One region of the Arthrobacter sp. 05N429 genome, then DNA from elsewhere that is predicted to be linked to it. Evidence: riboswitches for the same ligand, from Rfam matches in the RefSeq annotation. Region 1 holds a riboswitch; the other holds the start of a gene.
The links. Region 1 has a riboswitch for glycine ahead of gcvP (aminomethyl-transferring glycine dehydrogenase). Riboswitches for the same ligand answer to the same signal wherever they lie in the genome.

Region 1 (7,772 bases):
CCGGTATAGAGGACGGGGAAGTACTCGTTGAGACGGGCGGCAACATAGTTAGCTGCCAGGAGCGCGGACTTGGTGGCCTCGGTCAGGCCTTCGGCGCCCATGAGCTTCACATACGCCCAGGAGATCGGGAGGACGCCTGCGGAGCCGAAGTTGGAGGCCGAGATGGCCACGCCGTGACCCTCTTCGTGGGCTGCCTTGTTCGCGTCCCCTGGCATGAAGGGTGCCAGGTGGGCCTTGGCCGCGACCGGGCCGACGCCTGGTCCGCCGCCGCCGTGCGGGATGCAGAAGGTCTTGTGCAGGTTCAGGTGCGAAACGTCGCCGCCGAACTTACCCGGCTGCGCCAGGCCCACGAGGGCGTTGAGGTTGGCGCCGTCCACGTACACCTGGCCGCCGGCAGCGTGCACTGCCTCGCAGATTTCTGTGACGTCGGCGTCGTACACACCGTGCGTAGACGGGTAGGTGATCATGATCGCCGACAGACCGTCCTTGTGCAGCTCGATCTTGGCGTTCAGGTCAGCGTGGTCGATGGTGCCGTCCGGAGCGGTGGCCACCACAACAACCTTCATCCCGGCCAGGACAGCGGACGCGGCGTTGGTGCCGTGCGCGGAGGCCGGAATCAGGCAGACGTTGCGCTGGGCATCACCGCGGGAGCGGTGGTAGCCGCGGATGGCCAGCAGGCCCGCGAGCTCGCCCTGGGAACCGGCGTTCGGCTGCAGGGAGACTTGGTCGTAGCCGGTGATCTCGGCAAGGTCAGCTTCCAGCCCGCTGATCAGTTCGCGCCACCCGACGGTCTGGGATTCCGGGGCGAACGGGTGAATGGAGGCGAACTCCGGCCAGGATATGGCTTCCATCTCCGCCGTGGCATTCAGCTTCATGGTGCAGGAGCCCAGTGGGATCATGGTGCGGTCCAGCGCGAGGTCCCGGTCGCTCAGCTTGCGGATATAGCGCAACAGTTGGGTCTCGGAGCGGTGCGTGTTGAACACCGGATGCTGGAGGTACTCGGAGGTGCGGAGCACCGGTTCAGGCAGTTCAAAGCCCTTCGCTTCAGCAACCGGACCGGCACCGAAAGCGACGGCAATGGCGGAGAGGACCTCTGTCGTCGTGGTTTCATCAGCGGAGACGCCGATGGTGTCCGCGTCGATCCGGCGCAGGTTGATTCCACGAGCCTCTGCGGCCGCGATGACCTTGGCTGCCTTGCCGGGGACGCGGACGGTGACGGTGTCGAAGAAGGTCTCGGTGACCAGTTCGCGGCCGGCGATCTGGAGCGTGGTGGCCAGGGTGCGGGCGTTGTTGTGGACGCGCTCGGCAATGGCCTTCAGGCCGTCAGGGCCGTGGTAAACGGCGTAGAACGAGGACACGATCGCCAGCAGCGCCTGCGCGGTGCAGATGTTGGACGTGGCCTTCTCCCGGCGGATGTGCTGCTCACGGGTCTGCAGCGCCAGGCGGTACGCCGGGACTCCGGCGAGGTCCTTGGAGACACCGACCAGACGGCCGGGCATGGACCGCTCCAGGCCCTTGGCAACGGCCATGTAGGCCGCGTGCGGGCCGCCGAAGAATAGCGGGACGCCGAATCGCTGGGTGGAACCGACGGCGATGTCGGCGCCCTGCTCGCCGGGCGGGGTGATGAGGGTCAGCGCGAGCAGGTCAGCGGCGACGGTGACGAGGGCGCCGCGTTCCTTGGCATCGGCGATCACGGCGGTGTGGTCGAACACGCGGCCAGAGACGCCGGGCTGCTGCAGGACGATGCCGTTGATGACGCCCTCAGGCAGTCCCTTGGAGAGGTCGGCAACCTCGACCTCGAAGCCGAGGGCCTCGGCGCGGCCCTGGACGATCGCGATGGTCTGCGGCAGGCAGTCGGCGTCGAGGACGGTCTTGCCGTCGTGGGCCGTCTTGTTTTTGTTGGCGCGGCGCATCATCAGCACGGCCTCGGCGACGGCGGTGGCTTCGTCCAGCAGCGAGGCGTTGGCGATCGGGAGGCCGACGAGGTCCTGGACCATGGTCTGGAAGTTCAGCAGCGCCTCGAGCCGGCCCTGGGAGATCTCCGGCTGGTAGGGCGTGTACGCCGTGTACCAGGCGGGGGCTTCGAGGATATTGCGGCGGATCACGGCCGGGGTGACGGTGTCGTAGTAGCCCTGCCCAATCATCTGGACCGCGGTCTTGTTCTTGGCGGCAAGCCGGCGGAGCTCGGCAAGGACCTCGACCTCGCTGAGGGCGTCCTTGAGGGCCAGCGGCTTGGCCTGGCGGATGGAATCAGGGACGGCGACGTCCACGAGGCCGTCAACGCTGTCATAGCCCACGGCCTTGAGCATGGCGCCAATATCGGCCTGGCGCCGCGCACCAATATGCCGATCGGCAAAGGTTAAAGGGGACGACTGGATGGTCATGAAGGAACTCCATAATTCAGGTGGCGCATTGGGTGCGCCACATTGATTTGGGTTCCTCCCCGCTCTGTATTGGACCTGAGAGTTTCCGCGCCCCCTGCTGTTAGCAGGGTGACCCTTGCACCGTCGGTGAGTCCGAATATCCGGACTGCTTTCCAGAGTTGCCTTGCCGCGGCGGTACGTGGGCCTGAGAGATTCCTGGGGAGGATTTGCTCCTACGGCGCCTGCAGAACGTACCGGCAGGACTCTCCCGCCGCAGATCATCAGCACATGTCACTTGGTTGGTGACACGCCTCACACTTTAGCCTTTGCTCGGACAGGGACGCAAGAACCGACTCCGAATGTGTCTTTTGCCGAGCTGCGGTGAACCGCCACTAGGGAATTGCTGGCCACGTCAGAGAAATGGCATCGCCTCCCGCAGCCTCGCCAGCCGCTGGAAGCACCTCGTGGATCCACCGGCCCCCTGACATTCACCGCCATGGGCCTTCAGCCCGTGGACTCATTCGGCGGAGTCCGTCGTCGGGCGAGCAACTGAAACTGGCCCCAAACGGTGACGATCGTGACGGTCGAAAAACGAGCCACGGTTACAGCTATCCCGTGGGATCAGGGGGAGCCGCATGCGCTGCCCCATAAGACGATGAGGGACCGCGAGCTGGACAGCGCATTTAGGTGTTCTAGATAATGCACTCACAGTGCACTATGATGCACTTATGGATCAGAGTACAACGAGCTTGGCGCTGGCAATTGGCGCCCGGGTTAAGCAGGAGCGGCAGTCGCGGGGCTGGACGCTTGATCAGCTGGCGGAGTCTGCAGGGGTAAGCCGCAGGATGGTCGTCAACGTGGAGCAGGGTGCCGCGAATCCCAGCGTGGGAACGCTGCTGAGGATCAGCGACGCGCTCGGTGTGGGGCTGCCGGCGTTGGTCGAGCCGCCTCGGCAGAAGCCGGTGAAGGTCACCCGCAGTGGTGAGGGCGCTGCGTTGTGGAATGGTGAGTCCGGGGGTCGCGGGGTGTTGGTGGCCGGCACCGAGCCGCCGGACGTGGTTGAACTGTGGGACTGGACCCTGGGTCCCGGTGACCGTCATGTGAGCGAGGCCCACATGCCCGGCACCAAAGAGCTTTTGCAGGTCCAGCAGGGCACGGTCATGGTGGAGGTCGCAGGCCAATCGGTCACCCTCGAAGCAGGCGACGCGGTGACGTTCCCGGGCGACGTGGCACACTCTTACTCCAATCCGGGCACGGAACCGGCCAGGTTCTCCCTGGCCGTCTTCGAACCGGGCGTAGGGACAGGACACCGGCCGGAGGCGTCCGATGCCTGAGCAGGGCATGCTTCAGGAATTCCTTGACGGCGGCCGGGTTGACGCCGCCGTGTTCGCGCTCCGGCCCGACTACCGGGCCTTGCTGCTGGCCGTGGACGGACTCGTCCCGGGCCCGAGCGACCAGGCCGGTGACAAGATGCTCCAGGCGGCGGCGACCGCAGCCCGCGAGTTGCTCGGCGACCGGCCAGTCGAGCAACTCCCGCACGTGGCTGCTTGGCGGCAGGCTTACCAGGGCTTCGGAGCCAAACCGAACCGCACACGCAACAGCCTGGAGGCGCTCCTGCGCCGTGCGGTGTCCGGGCTGCCCCGGGTGAACCGTCTCACCGATCTCTATAACGCGGTCTCGGTGCTCCACCAGATCCCGCTGGGCGGGGAGGATCTCACCCGCTACATCGGTGCGCCACGGCTGGTCCGCGCCACCGGCAAGGAACCCTTCGATACCGCCGCCGACGGCGCCGCGGTGATCGAACACCCGGAACCCGGCGAGGTCGTGTGGTGCGACGACGCCGGAGTGACCTGCCGGCGCTGGAACTGGCGCCAGACACGCCGCACCCAGCTCGGCGAGGACACCACCTCCGCGCTGTTCATCCTCGACGCGCTCGAACCCATATCCGACGAGGCGCTCCACGCCGCAGCCGAGGACCTGCTCGCCCGGCTGACCCGGCTCGGTCCCGACGTCAGGGCCGCCCGCCGCCTGATAACCGCCGCCACAATCATCGATGAAGGACACTGACATGCTCATCCGCTCCCGGCCACGCGCGATCGGTGACCGGCAGCCCCGAAAGGGCCAGCCGTGAGCCAGCGCGTCCCCAACAATGTTCCCGTGCCGCCGTGGGGGCTAGCCGTGGCCGCCATGCTCTCCGTCCAGCTGAGCTCGGCCCTATCAGTAGATCTGATTGCAACGGTGGGGCCGGCCGGAACCGCCTGGCTCAGACTCAGCGTGGGAGCACTCATCTTCCTGGCCATCGCCCGACCCCCATTGCGCACGCTACGCCGCCACGACGTCCCCGTTCTCCTGGGGCTGGGCGTCGCCACCGGACTGATGACCATCGCCTTCCTCGCCTCCATCGAACGGATCCCGCTCGGCACCGCCGTCGCGATCGAGTTCCTCGGTCCGCTGACCGTCGCCGCGGTGCGCAGCCACAGCGCACGGGCGCTTATCTGGCCAGCCCTGGCGCTGCTCGGAGTCGTCCTGCTGACCGAACCCTGGGCCGGCGACATCAACCTCGCCGGTATCGGCTTCGCAGGACTCGCGGCCATCGGATGGGCCGCCTACATCGTGCTCACCCAACGGATCGGCGACCGCTTCACGGGCATCGGCGCACTTTCACTCACCGTTCCCGTCGCCGCCGCCACGGCAGCTGTCGTCGGCATCCCGCAGTCCGCAGGACACCTCAACCTCGGTATCCTCGCCGCCGCCTTCGGACTGGCCGTCCTGATGCCGGTGCTGCCGTTCGTTCTCGAGATGCTCGCCCTGCGCCGGATGACGCCCACCGCGTTCGGTACCCTAATGGCCCTCGAACCGGCCATCGGCGTGCTCCTCGGGCTGCTCGTGCTGCACCAGCAACCCTCGCTCACCCAATTCGGCGGCATCACGCTCGTCGTCCTCGCCGGCGCCGCCGCGCAACGCGGCGGCCGACGGCAACCGCACACCCGCGAACCCGCCGCCGCCCGCACCGACCCCGACCTCATCGGCCAAGGACCAAAGTAGGCCACAGTCCTCCAAATAGGCGCGTCCGACAGAACTGTCGCTGCGCGGGAAATACCTGCTGACAGTTGCCCCCGCAGATCAGCCCGCCCAGCAGCGGCAGGTGGCTCAGACTTTGCTTCCCCGCTATTCAAACAAAGGAGTTATACCCATGTTCACCGGCTTGAGCGCCTTCCCCCTGACCCCTCTGGCACATGATGCTGTTGACGAGCATGCCTTCGTTCGTCTGATCGAACGGCTCTCGGAGGCGAAGGTTGACTCCATCACCGCGCTCGGATCCACCGGCTCCTACGCCTACCTGAGCAGCGAGGAACGAAGCCGTGTCGCCCGTCTCGCCGTCGAACACGCCGTCGAAACACCCGTGTTCATTGGTATCGGGGCCTTGCGGACCTCACACGTCCTCGCGAACGCTGAAAAGGCAGAACAGGCGGGAGCGTCCGGGCTCCTGCTTGCTCCCATGACCTATCAACCCCTCACCGACGATGACGTGTTCGAACTCTTCCAAACCGTCACCGCGAACTCGTCGCTGCCCGTCATCGTCTATGACAACCCGGGCACCACCCACTTCACCTTCACGACCGAGCTCTACGGACGCATCGCGGAACTGCCCGGAATCGCTTCCATCAAAATCCCCGGCGTGCCGGCCGATCCGGCGCAGGCGCAGGCGCTGGTGCAGGAAATCCGGGCAGCCGTCCCTGCGCACGTGACCATCGGAGTTTCCGGTGACGCCAAGGCCGCCGCCGGACTGGCTGCCGGGTGCGATGCCTGGTACTCGGTCATTGGCGGCACTTTACCCGCCCTGGCGATGCGGATCACCCGGGCCGCCCTGGAAAGGCGGGTCTCCGAAGCGTCCGCCGAGTCCGAACGACTGGCACCGTTGTGGCAGCTATTTGCCGAGTTTGGCGGGAGTATCCGGGTTGTTGCGGCAATAGCGGAACAGCTGGGACTGGCATCACCATCGTGCCTGCCGCTTCCCCTCCAAGGATTGACCGAGAAGCAACGTGCCCGTGTTGGCAGGATTGTCGATGAGCTCGGGCTCAACCCGTAGCGCTGGCCTCGGCGTTCCCTGCAGGGAGGACCGCCGGGTAGGGGCGTTGGCCCGCTACGTCTTCGCCGCGACTCTGGTTCGCAGCGCCGACGGCGGCGCAGTAGTCGCCGTCGTGCTGCTCGCGAACGCCTGCGGGATGCCGGGCTGGCTGGCCGGACTCCTGGGAGCATCAATCACCGCACCCCACCTGCTCGGCCCGTTCATCGCACGACGCCTCGATAAAGCACGTGACGGACGCAAAGTGATCGCGTGCTCCGCCGTCCTCCACGGGTTGCTGCTTGCTGCTGCTGCACTGCTCCTGCCCGTCGCCTGGCCGGTCTGGCCAGCCATGCTGCTCGTTGCCTCGGGCATCTTCGGGCCGATGCTCACCGGCGGGATCAGTAGCCGCCTGCCCTCTATCGCCGGCCCCGGGCAGCGCAGCCAACGCAGAGCACAAGGCTGGGACGTCGCAAGCTACGGGCTCAGCGGCACCCTCGGCCCCGCAGCAGTGGCATGGATCGCGGCAGCCTCTGACGCACTCACCGCGACGCTGGTTCTGGCCGGAGCCGCCGTCGTTGGTGCGGGAGCCGTCCTCGCACTCCCCAGGCAAGAGCCACTCGACAAGGCAATTGACGTGCCGTCGCCTGGTCGAACACTGAGACTCATATGGAAACGCGGTCCGCTGCGCCGCACACTCGGGCTCACCGTGACCGTCGCATTCTCGGTCGCCGCGTTACCGATCTACGCCGTTGCCACAGCTCCCGCGCTCGGCGGGGCCGCAGCCGCCGGAACACTGGTCGCAGCCTACGGGATAGGAAATCTTCTCGGATCAGCAGCGCTTATGGTCCGGCCCCTTCGCCGCGACGCAGACCCTCTCATGAGCTCCCTCGCCGCACTCGTCGCGGCAGCACTGATACTGGTGATGCTTACTCCGGCACTCCCCGCATCCCTCATGGCCTTCTGCCTGGCAGGGATCGCCAACGCGATGTTCTTCGCGGCAACCCTCGCCGCGCGCAGTGAATACGCAGGTCAGCGCGTTCCTGTCCCGGGACATCCATAGGCGCCGCTTGCCAGGCACTGGGCATCCCCAGAGCCGTGACCAGGCGGCGTTGTCTACGTCCACTGTTTGGGCGTCGGTGGCTACCGAACCTTGGCCAAATCCGCTCAACCGCTATTTCTCCACTGAACGGGGTCAGGCGGAAGTGAAGCCCACGGCTTCAGTCTTTTCCGCATCCCTTTCCGCAGCTGCGACGCGCGCGTCGAAGTGGGCAGCCAGCAGCTCGCCGGCGTGGACGATGTGCTGGTGCATCGCGTCCCGGGCCGCCTCCGGGTCTTTGGCC
Region 2 (7,772 bases), on a different contig from region 1:
CGTCCGATTCGGCGGCTACCTTGAAGAGCCAGCCGGCGCCGTAGGGGTCGCTGTTGATCAGCGCGGGGTCGTCGACGACGGCGGGGTTGATCTCGGTGACCTCACCCGTGACGGGCGAGTACAGGTCCGAGACGGACTTGGTCGACTCGACCTCGCCGCAGGTCTCCCCCGCGGTCACAGTGGCGCCAACCTCGGGCAGGTCCACGTAGACGATGTCGCCGAGGGCGTCGGTGGCGACGGCGGAGATGCCGATGGACACAACGTTCCCGGCCTCCCGCGCAACCCACTCGTGCTCGTCGGAGTACTGCAGTTCAGGGGCAACTCTTGCCATTTGTTTTTCCTTTGCGTTTGAAGAGTGGTGGGCTACATCAATTGTGGCTGGGTTACGCGGCGGGGGTCGCCATCCTCCGCGTGCTCGGTCGCGAAAGCGCCCGCTGAGCGGACGCGACGCTCCCTTAGACGCACGCTTCCGGATGCCGAGCCCCCACCGCTCATATCCAGTTCAGTTCTAGGGGCCAGCGGTTCTCCGGAAAGAACAGTGGCCGTTCGTATTCTTCTAGGGACGGGCTTCTCTCAGGCTTCAAGGGTGCCATCAAGCTCAACCCCCAATGATCGAGCTTGCCCTAGCGCACCGTTGTGACAAGCCGACCTCGGTAGGCGGTTCATCCCCCAGCACCCTTGGCTTTCGAAAGCGCTGGTTGCTGTTGGTCGTGTTGTGGTCGGTTGTCCTAAAAGGTGAGGCGTCCACGAGGGGCCGGCTGGCCGCGGTTTTCGAAAGCGTGCGTCTAAGCGTGGGGCCCCGCCGTCCGGGTTCCCTGGCCGAGCTTGCGAGGTTAGGGAGACGGTGGGGAGAACGAGCGAGCACGCGTGAAAACTGGGGCTGGTCGGCCCCGGTCCCGGGCACCGCTGAGGCGCTCAGGCCGGGACCGGACCCGCGGGACTACTTGACGCGCTTGTAGAAAGGCAGTGCCACAACTTCGAAGGGCTCGGCCTTGCCGCGGAGGTCGATGTCCAGGGCGGTGCCGGGTTCGGTGAACTCGACGTCGACGTAGGCCATTGCGACCGGGTAGCCGAGGGTTGGGCTGGGCTGGCCGGACGTGACTTCGCCGACGGTGTTGCCGTCCTTGAGGACCGGGTAGTGGCCGCGGCCGGCCCGGCGTCCGAGGCCCTTGAGGCCCACGAGCTTGCGGCCCGTGGTGGCTCCGGCGCCGGCTTCCTTCTTCGCGGCCAGGGCGGCCTTGCCGACGAAGTCGCCTTCCTTGGACAGCGCGACGATCGGGCCCAGCCCGGCGGCGTACGGGTCGCCGTCGAGGGAGAGCTCGTTGCCGTAGAGCGGCATGCCGGCCTCGAGGCGGAGCGAGTCGCGGGACGCGAGCCCGGCAGCGGTCAGTTCGCCATCTTCGGCGATGGCGACAAGCGCCTGCCAGAGGGCGGCGGCGTCGTCGTTGGCGACAAAGATTTCGAACCCGTCTTCGCCGGTGTAGCCCGTGCGGGCCAGCAGGAGGTCCTGGCTGGCGCCGCCGAACATGAACGGCACTTCGACGGCGGCGTAGTACTTCAGCCCGGTGACGAGCTCGTGCTGCGCGGCGGGGACCAGGCGCAGCAGGATCTCCTCGGCCTTGGGCCCCTGCACGGCGATCAGCGAGATTTCGGCGGACGCGTCCTCGACGGTGACGTCGAATCCGCCTTCCGAGCCAGAACCCGCCCGCTCGGCCAGGGCCGCGGCCACAACCTTGGCGTTGCCCGCGTTGGGGACCACGAGGAACTTGTCAGTGCCGTCGGCCGCCGCGGGACGCCGGTAGGTGATGAGGTCGTCGATGATGCCGCCGTCCTCGTTGCAGATCAGCGAGTATTTGGCCTTGCCGACCGTCATCGCGGAGATCTTGCCGACGAGGGCGTAGTCCAGGAAGGCTGCGGCGTCGGGGCCGGTGACCCAGACTTCTCCCATGTGGGAGAGGTCAAACAGGCCCGCGGACTTGCGGACGGCGTGGTGCTCGGCGAGTTCGGAGCTGTACTTCAGCGGCATCTGCCAGCCGCCGAAGTCCGTGAAGGAGGCGCCGAGCTTCTTGTGCTCTTCGTAAAGGGCCGTGTAGTTCTCAGTCATCGTTGGCTGTCCTTCAGTTGGCGGAGTCGTCGGAGTGGTCCTCGAAGGCTTCGAGGGGAGGGCAGGAGCAGATCAGGTTGCGGTCCCCGGCGGCGCCGTCGATCCGGCCGACCGGCGGGAAGTACTTGTCCTGGCGGAGCGTGTGGACCGGGAAGACGGCCTGTTCGCGCGGGTATTCGCGCGCCCAGTCGGTGCTGATGACAGCGGCGGCGGTGTGCGGTGAGTTGCGCAGCGGGCTGTGCTCCACGGTGAAGTCGCCGTGGGCCACCTGGTCGATCTCGGCGCGGATGGCGATCATCGCCGTGATGAAGCGGTCGATCTCGCCGAGGTCCTCGGACTCGGTGGGTTCGACCATCAGGGTGCCCGCTACCGGGAACGCGAGGGTGGGCGCGTGGAAGCCGTAGTCGATGAGGCGCTTGGCGACGTCCTCGGCGGTGACGCCGGTCTTGGCAGTGAGTTCGCGCAGGTCCAGGATGCATTCGTGGGCCACGAGTCCGCCTTCGCCGGTGTAGAGCACCGGGAAGAAGTCGTTCAGGCGGGCCGCGATGTAGTTGGCCGCGAGCAGCGCCGACTTGGTGGCCTCGGTCAGTCCCTGGCCGCCCATGAGCTTCACGTACGCCCAGGAGATCGGCAGCACACCGGCCGAGCCGTAGCGGGAGGCGGAGATCGGCGTGCCGGTTTCGCCGTTGGCCGGATCCGCTGCGTTGCCGGGCATAAACGGTGCCAGGTGTGCCCGGGCTGCGACCGGGCCGACGCCGGGGCCGCCGCCGCCGTGCGGGATGCAGAAGGTCTTGTGCAGGTTCAGGTGCGAAACGTCGCCGCCGAACAGGCCGGGCTGGGCCAGGCCGACGAGGGCGTTGAGGTTGGCGCCGTCGATGTAGACCTGGCCGCCGGCGGCGTGGACGGCGTCGCAGACCTCGCGGACGTCGGCGTCGTACACACCATGGGTGGACGGGTAGGTGATCATGATGCAGGACAGGGCGTCCTTGTGCAGCTCGATCTTGGCCTGCAGGTCGGCGTGGTCGATCGTGCCGTCCGGGGCGGTGGCGACGACGACGACCTTCATGCCGGCGAGCACGGCCGAGGCCGCGTTCGTGCCGTGCGCCGAGGCCGGGATCAGGCAGACGTTGCGCTGCTCGTCACCGCGGGAGAGATGGTAGCCGCGGATGGCCAGCAGGCCGGCGAGCTCGCCCTGGGAGCCGGCGTTGGGCTGGATGGAGACCTGGTCGTAGCCGGTGATCTCGGTCAGCTGGGCCTCGAGGTCCTCGATCAGTTCACGCCAGCCCGCAGTCTGGGATTCCGGGGCGAAGGGGTGGATGGAGGCGAATTCCGGCCAGGAGATGGCTTCCATCTCCGCGGTGGCGTTCAGCTTCATGGTGCAGGAGCCCAGCGGAATCATGGTGCGGTCCAGGGCGAGGTCGCGGTCCGAGAGGCGGCGGATGTAGCGCAGCAGCTGGGTTTCGGAGCGGTGGGTGTTGAACACCGGGTGCTGGAGGTAATCGGAGGTGCGCTCGACGGCCGAGTCCAGGGAGAAGCCGGCGTCACTGTCTGCGACGCTAGCCCCAAAGGCGGCGACGACGTCGGCGACTATGGCCGCCGTCGTGGCCTCATCGGCGGAGATGCCGACCGTGTCGGCGTCGATGGAACGCAGGTTGATGCCCTTGGCGTCGGCTGCCGCGACGATTTCGGCGGCCTTGCCGGGCACCGAGACGGTCACGGTGTCGAAGAACGACGTGTGAAGCACGTTCAGGCCGGCATCCTTCAGGGAGGCGGCGATGGTCCTGGCGTGGCCGTGGACGGTCTCGGCGATCGCCTTCAGCCCGTCCGGGCCGTGGTAGACGGCGTAGAACGAGGACACGATGGCCAGCAGCGCCTGGGCGGTGCAGATGTTGGAGGTGGCCTTCTCGCGGCGGATGTGCTGCTCGCGGGTCTGCAGCGCGAGGCGGTAGGCCGGAACGCCGGCGTTGTCCTTGGAGACACCGACGAGGCGGCCGGGCATGGACCGTTCGAGGCCCTTCTGGACCGCCATGTAGGCGGCGTGCGGGCCGCCGAAGAACAGCGGGACGCCGAAGCGCTGGGCGGAGCCGACGGCGATGTCCGCGCCCTGCTCGCCCGGGGACGTGATCAGGGTCAGGGAGAGGAGGTCGGCGGCGACCGTGACGAGGGCACCGCGTTCCTTGGCCTCGGCGATGACGGCGCTGTGGTCGAACACGCGCCCGGAGACGCCGGGCTGCTGGAGGACGACGCCGTTGATGACGCCGTCGGGCAGTCCCTTGGAGAGGTCGGCGACCTCCACCTCAAAGCCGAGGGCCTCGGCGCGCCCCTGGACGATCGCGATGGTCTGCGGGAGGCAGTCGGCGTCGAGGACGGTCTTGCCGTCGTGGGCGGCCTTGTTCTTGTTGGCGCGGCGCATCATCAGCACGGCCTCGGCGACGGCGGTGGCTTCGTCCAGCAGCGACGCGTTGGCGATCGGCAGGCCCACGAGGTCCTGGACCATGGTCTGGAAGTTCAGCAGCGCCTCGAGCCGGCCCTGGGAAATTTCCGGCTGGTACGGCGTGTAGGCCGTGTACCAGGCCGGGGCCTCGAGGATGTTCCGGCGGATGACGGCCGGGGTGACCGTGTCGTAGTAGCCCTGGCCGATCATCTGGACCGCGGTCTTGTTCTTCGCGGCCAGCTGGCGCAGTTCGGCGAGGACCTCGACTTCGCTAAGCGCTGCGCCGAGCGAGAGCGGGGAGTCCTGGCGGATGTCCTTCGGAACGGCGGTGTCCACGAGGGCGTCGACGGTGTCATAGCCGACAGCCTTCAGCATGGCGTCGACGTCGGACTCACGGCGGGCGCCGATGTGCCGGTCAACGAAGGACGTGGAGGCTGAGGTAACAGTCACAAGGAACTCCATAACTAAGGCGGCGCAGGGTACGCCACATTGATTCGGGTTCCTCCCCGCTCTGTATTGGACCTGAGAGTTTCCGCGCAGCCGTGCTCTCGCATGGCTCCGCTTGCACCGTCGGTGAGCACAGCATGTCAGAAGACAGCCTGCTACTTTCCAGAGTTGCCTTGCCGCGGCGGTACATGGGCCTGAGAGATTCCTGGGGAGGATTTGCTCCTACGGCGCCTGCTTGTACCTACAAGCAGAACTCTCCCGCCGCAGATCAAAGGCATATTAACTTGGCGTGACAACAGTCACAGCTCTCATTGTCCTACGCCCGGCCCGCGTCCGCAAACCAGCGACGGGTCGCCCGCGAGAGTTACGCGCCGGGACCGCAGACGGTAGGCGGACGGGCCGCCGCAGGCCTAGCCGCGGAGACGTTCGAGGGCAGTGAGGAGGCTTTCGACGTCGGGGCCGACCTCCGGCAGCGATCCGCCCGGCCCACGGGCCAGCATGGCATTGAAATACAGCCCGTCCCCCATATAGAGGACCGGCTTGGCCATGGCGGGGCCGACGTCGGCCGCCAGCAGTTCCAGCCATGACGCCTGCACGGCGGCCATCCGCCGCAAGGTTTCCTGGTGGGCCACTTCGGCGAGCCTGGTGGCGGCGACGAAGACCCGGTCCAGCGGCGTGTCAGCCCAGACCGAGGACTTGATGAAGAACGCCGCAGCGCCTTCGGGGGCGGCCGCCATGGCAGCGAGGTCCTCGGCGAGCAGCCGGTCCAGCCGTTCCAGCAGGACGGAGATCATCGCTTCCTTGTTGGGGAAGTGGTACAGCAGCCCGCCCTTGGAGACGCCGGCCAGCCGGGCCACGGCATCCAGCGTCGCGGCACGCTCGCCCTCTTCTATCAGCAGGGATTCGAACGCGTCGAGGACGGCTTCGCGGGCGACGGGTTTTCTGGCCATGCGTCCTATCATGCCTCCTGGCGGGGGTTTCATTTCTTAACTATACCGTCCAGACGGTACAGTTAAGCCATGAGCAACACTTCCTTCACCCGCAGCAGCGCCGGAGCACTTGGCAAGTCCGCCGCCGGGGCAACAACCAGCCATGCACCGCGTGCCCCGTGGCGCGACTGGCTGGCGCTGGCGCTGTTGATGTTTCCCGTGCTGCTCGTGGCCGTCGACAACACGGCCCTGACCTTTGCGCTACCGGCCATCGCGCGCAGCCTCGACGCCACCGGAGTTGAGCTGCTCTGGATTGTCGACGCCTATCCACTGGTCCTGGCCGGTCTTCTCGTGGCCATGGGCAGCCTCGGGGACAGGATCGGCCGCCGCCGGCTGCTCTTCATCGGCAGCACGGGTTTCGCTGCCGTCTCGGCGGTCACCGCCTTCGCCCCCAGCGCCGAATGGCTGATCGCCGGACGCGCAGGGCTGGGATTCTTCGGCGCCATGCTGATGCCCTCCACCCTGTCCCTGATCCGCAACATCTTCCCCGAGCCCAACCGGCGCCGGCTGGCCGTGGCCATCTGGGCCGCCGGCTTCTCCGGCGGCGCCGCGCTGGGCCCGATCTTCGGCGGCTGGCTGGTGGAGCACTTCTGGTGGGGCGCTGTCCTGCTGGTCGCCGTGCCGATCATCCTCCCGCTGCTGGTCCTGGGTCCGGCCCTGATCCCGGAATCCCGCGACCCGAACCCGGGCCGCGTGGACGTGCCCAGCATCGTCCTGTCCCTGATGGTGATGGTGCCCGTGGTCTACGGCATCAAGATCCTGGCCACCCACGGACCGGCCGCGGAACCGCTGGCCGCCATCGGCTTTGGCCTGCTGATGGGCTACGTCTTCATCCGGCGCCAGCGGCACCTCCTGCAGGCCGGTCCGGCACAAAGCCGTCCGGTACGGAACCGCACCGCTCCGCTGCTGGATATCAGCCTCTTCGGCAACCGGGTCTTCAGCACCGCCATCATCGCGAACGTGCTGGCACTGTTCTCCTTCAACGGCTTCATCCTTTTCCTCGCGCAGCACCTGCAGTTGCTCGAGGGGCAGTCCCCCTCGGAATCCGGCGTCGCCATGGTTCCCGCCCTGATCGCCACCGTGGCGGCCGGCCTGCTGGTGGTCCCGCTGGTGAAAAAGGTCCGGCCCGGTTTCGTGGTGGCCGGCGGGCTGCTCCTGAGTGCCGCGGGCTACTTCCTGGTGGCCTTCGGCGATCACGGCAACGGCCCCGCGCTGCTGCTGGCGGCCCTGCTGGTGCTGTGCCTCGGTGTGGGGGCTGCGGAAACCATTTCCAACGACCTGATCCTGGGCGCCGCCCCCGCGGAGAAATCCGGCGCGGCGGCGGCAATTTCCGAGACGGGCTACGAAATCGGATCCCTCCTCGGCACCGCTATCCTGGGCTCGATTCTGACGGCCTCCTACCAGGGCAATCTCCGGTTGCCCGCTGCCGTCGCCGAGAGCGCCCCCGCCGAGGCGTCTGCCCAGGCCGGCGAGACCCTTGCCGGGGCCGTGGAGCTGGCCCAGGCTCTCCCGGGACCGCTGGCGGACGCAGTAATGACCGCAGCCCGCGCCGCCTTCGACTCGGGCGTCCACATCACGGCAGCCATCGCGCTGGTCCTGATGGCGGGGGCGTCAGTCCTCGCCGCCGTCGTCCTTCGGAAAGTGCCAACGGCGCGGTAACCCGGGGGGATTAAATGCCGAGCGCCCGGCGTCGGTGGGAACCGGCGCCGGGCGCTGAAAATGCTGGCGGCTGCTACTTGCTGTCCGCCGTGGTGACGCTGGCGTTGGCCCGCATCGTCTCGGCGTTGACCATCCACGC

Region 2: linked by a shared signal. The riboswitch ahead of gcvP (aminomethyl-transferring glycine dehydrogenase) and the one ahead of gcvP (aminomethyl-transferring glycine dehydrogenase) in region 1 are both predicted to bind glycine.

Annotation. Positions count from the first base shown of each region.
Region 1 is NZ_JBFTMQ010000012.1:88,789-96,560, reverse strand. Features, by position in the region: gene gcvP (aminomethyl-transferring glycine dehydrogenase) at 1-2,384, opposite strand, end outside; glycine riboswitch at 2,439-2,545, opposite strand; glycine riboswitch at 2,547-2,644, opposite strand; gene AC1DF4_RS16535 (helix-turn-helix domain-containing protein) at 3,092-3,697, shown strand; gene AC1DF4_RS16530 (B3/B4 domain-containing protein) at 3,690-4,430, shown strand; gene AC1DF4_RS16525 (EamA family transporter) at 4,551-5,408, shown strand; gene AC1DF4_RS16520 (dihydrodipicolinate synthase family protein) at 5,557-6,453, shown strand; gene AC1DF4_RS16515 (MFS transporter) at 6,431-7,492, shown strand; gene AC1DF4_RS16510 (GntR family transcriptional regulator) at 7,625-7,772, opposite strand, start outside.
Region 2 is NZ_JBFTMQ010000016.1:52,379-60,150, reverse strand. Features, by position in the region: gene gcvH (glycine cleavage system protein GcvH) at 1-331, opposite strand, end outside; gene gcvT (glycine cleavage system aminomethyltransferase GcvT) at 941-2,104, opposite strand; gene gcvP (aminomethyl-transferring glycine dehydrogenase) at 2,118-5,000, opposite strand; glycine riboswitch at 5,040-5,156, opposite strand; glycine riboswitch at 5,158-5,256, opposite strand; gene AC1DF4_RS18170 (TetR/AcrR family transcriptional regulator) at 5,396-5,935, opposite strand; gene AC1DF4_RS18165 (MFS transporter) at 6,005-7,633, shown strand; gene AC1DF4_RS18160 (Dps family protein) at 7,707-7,772, opposite strand, start outside.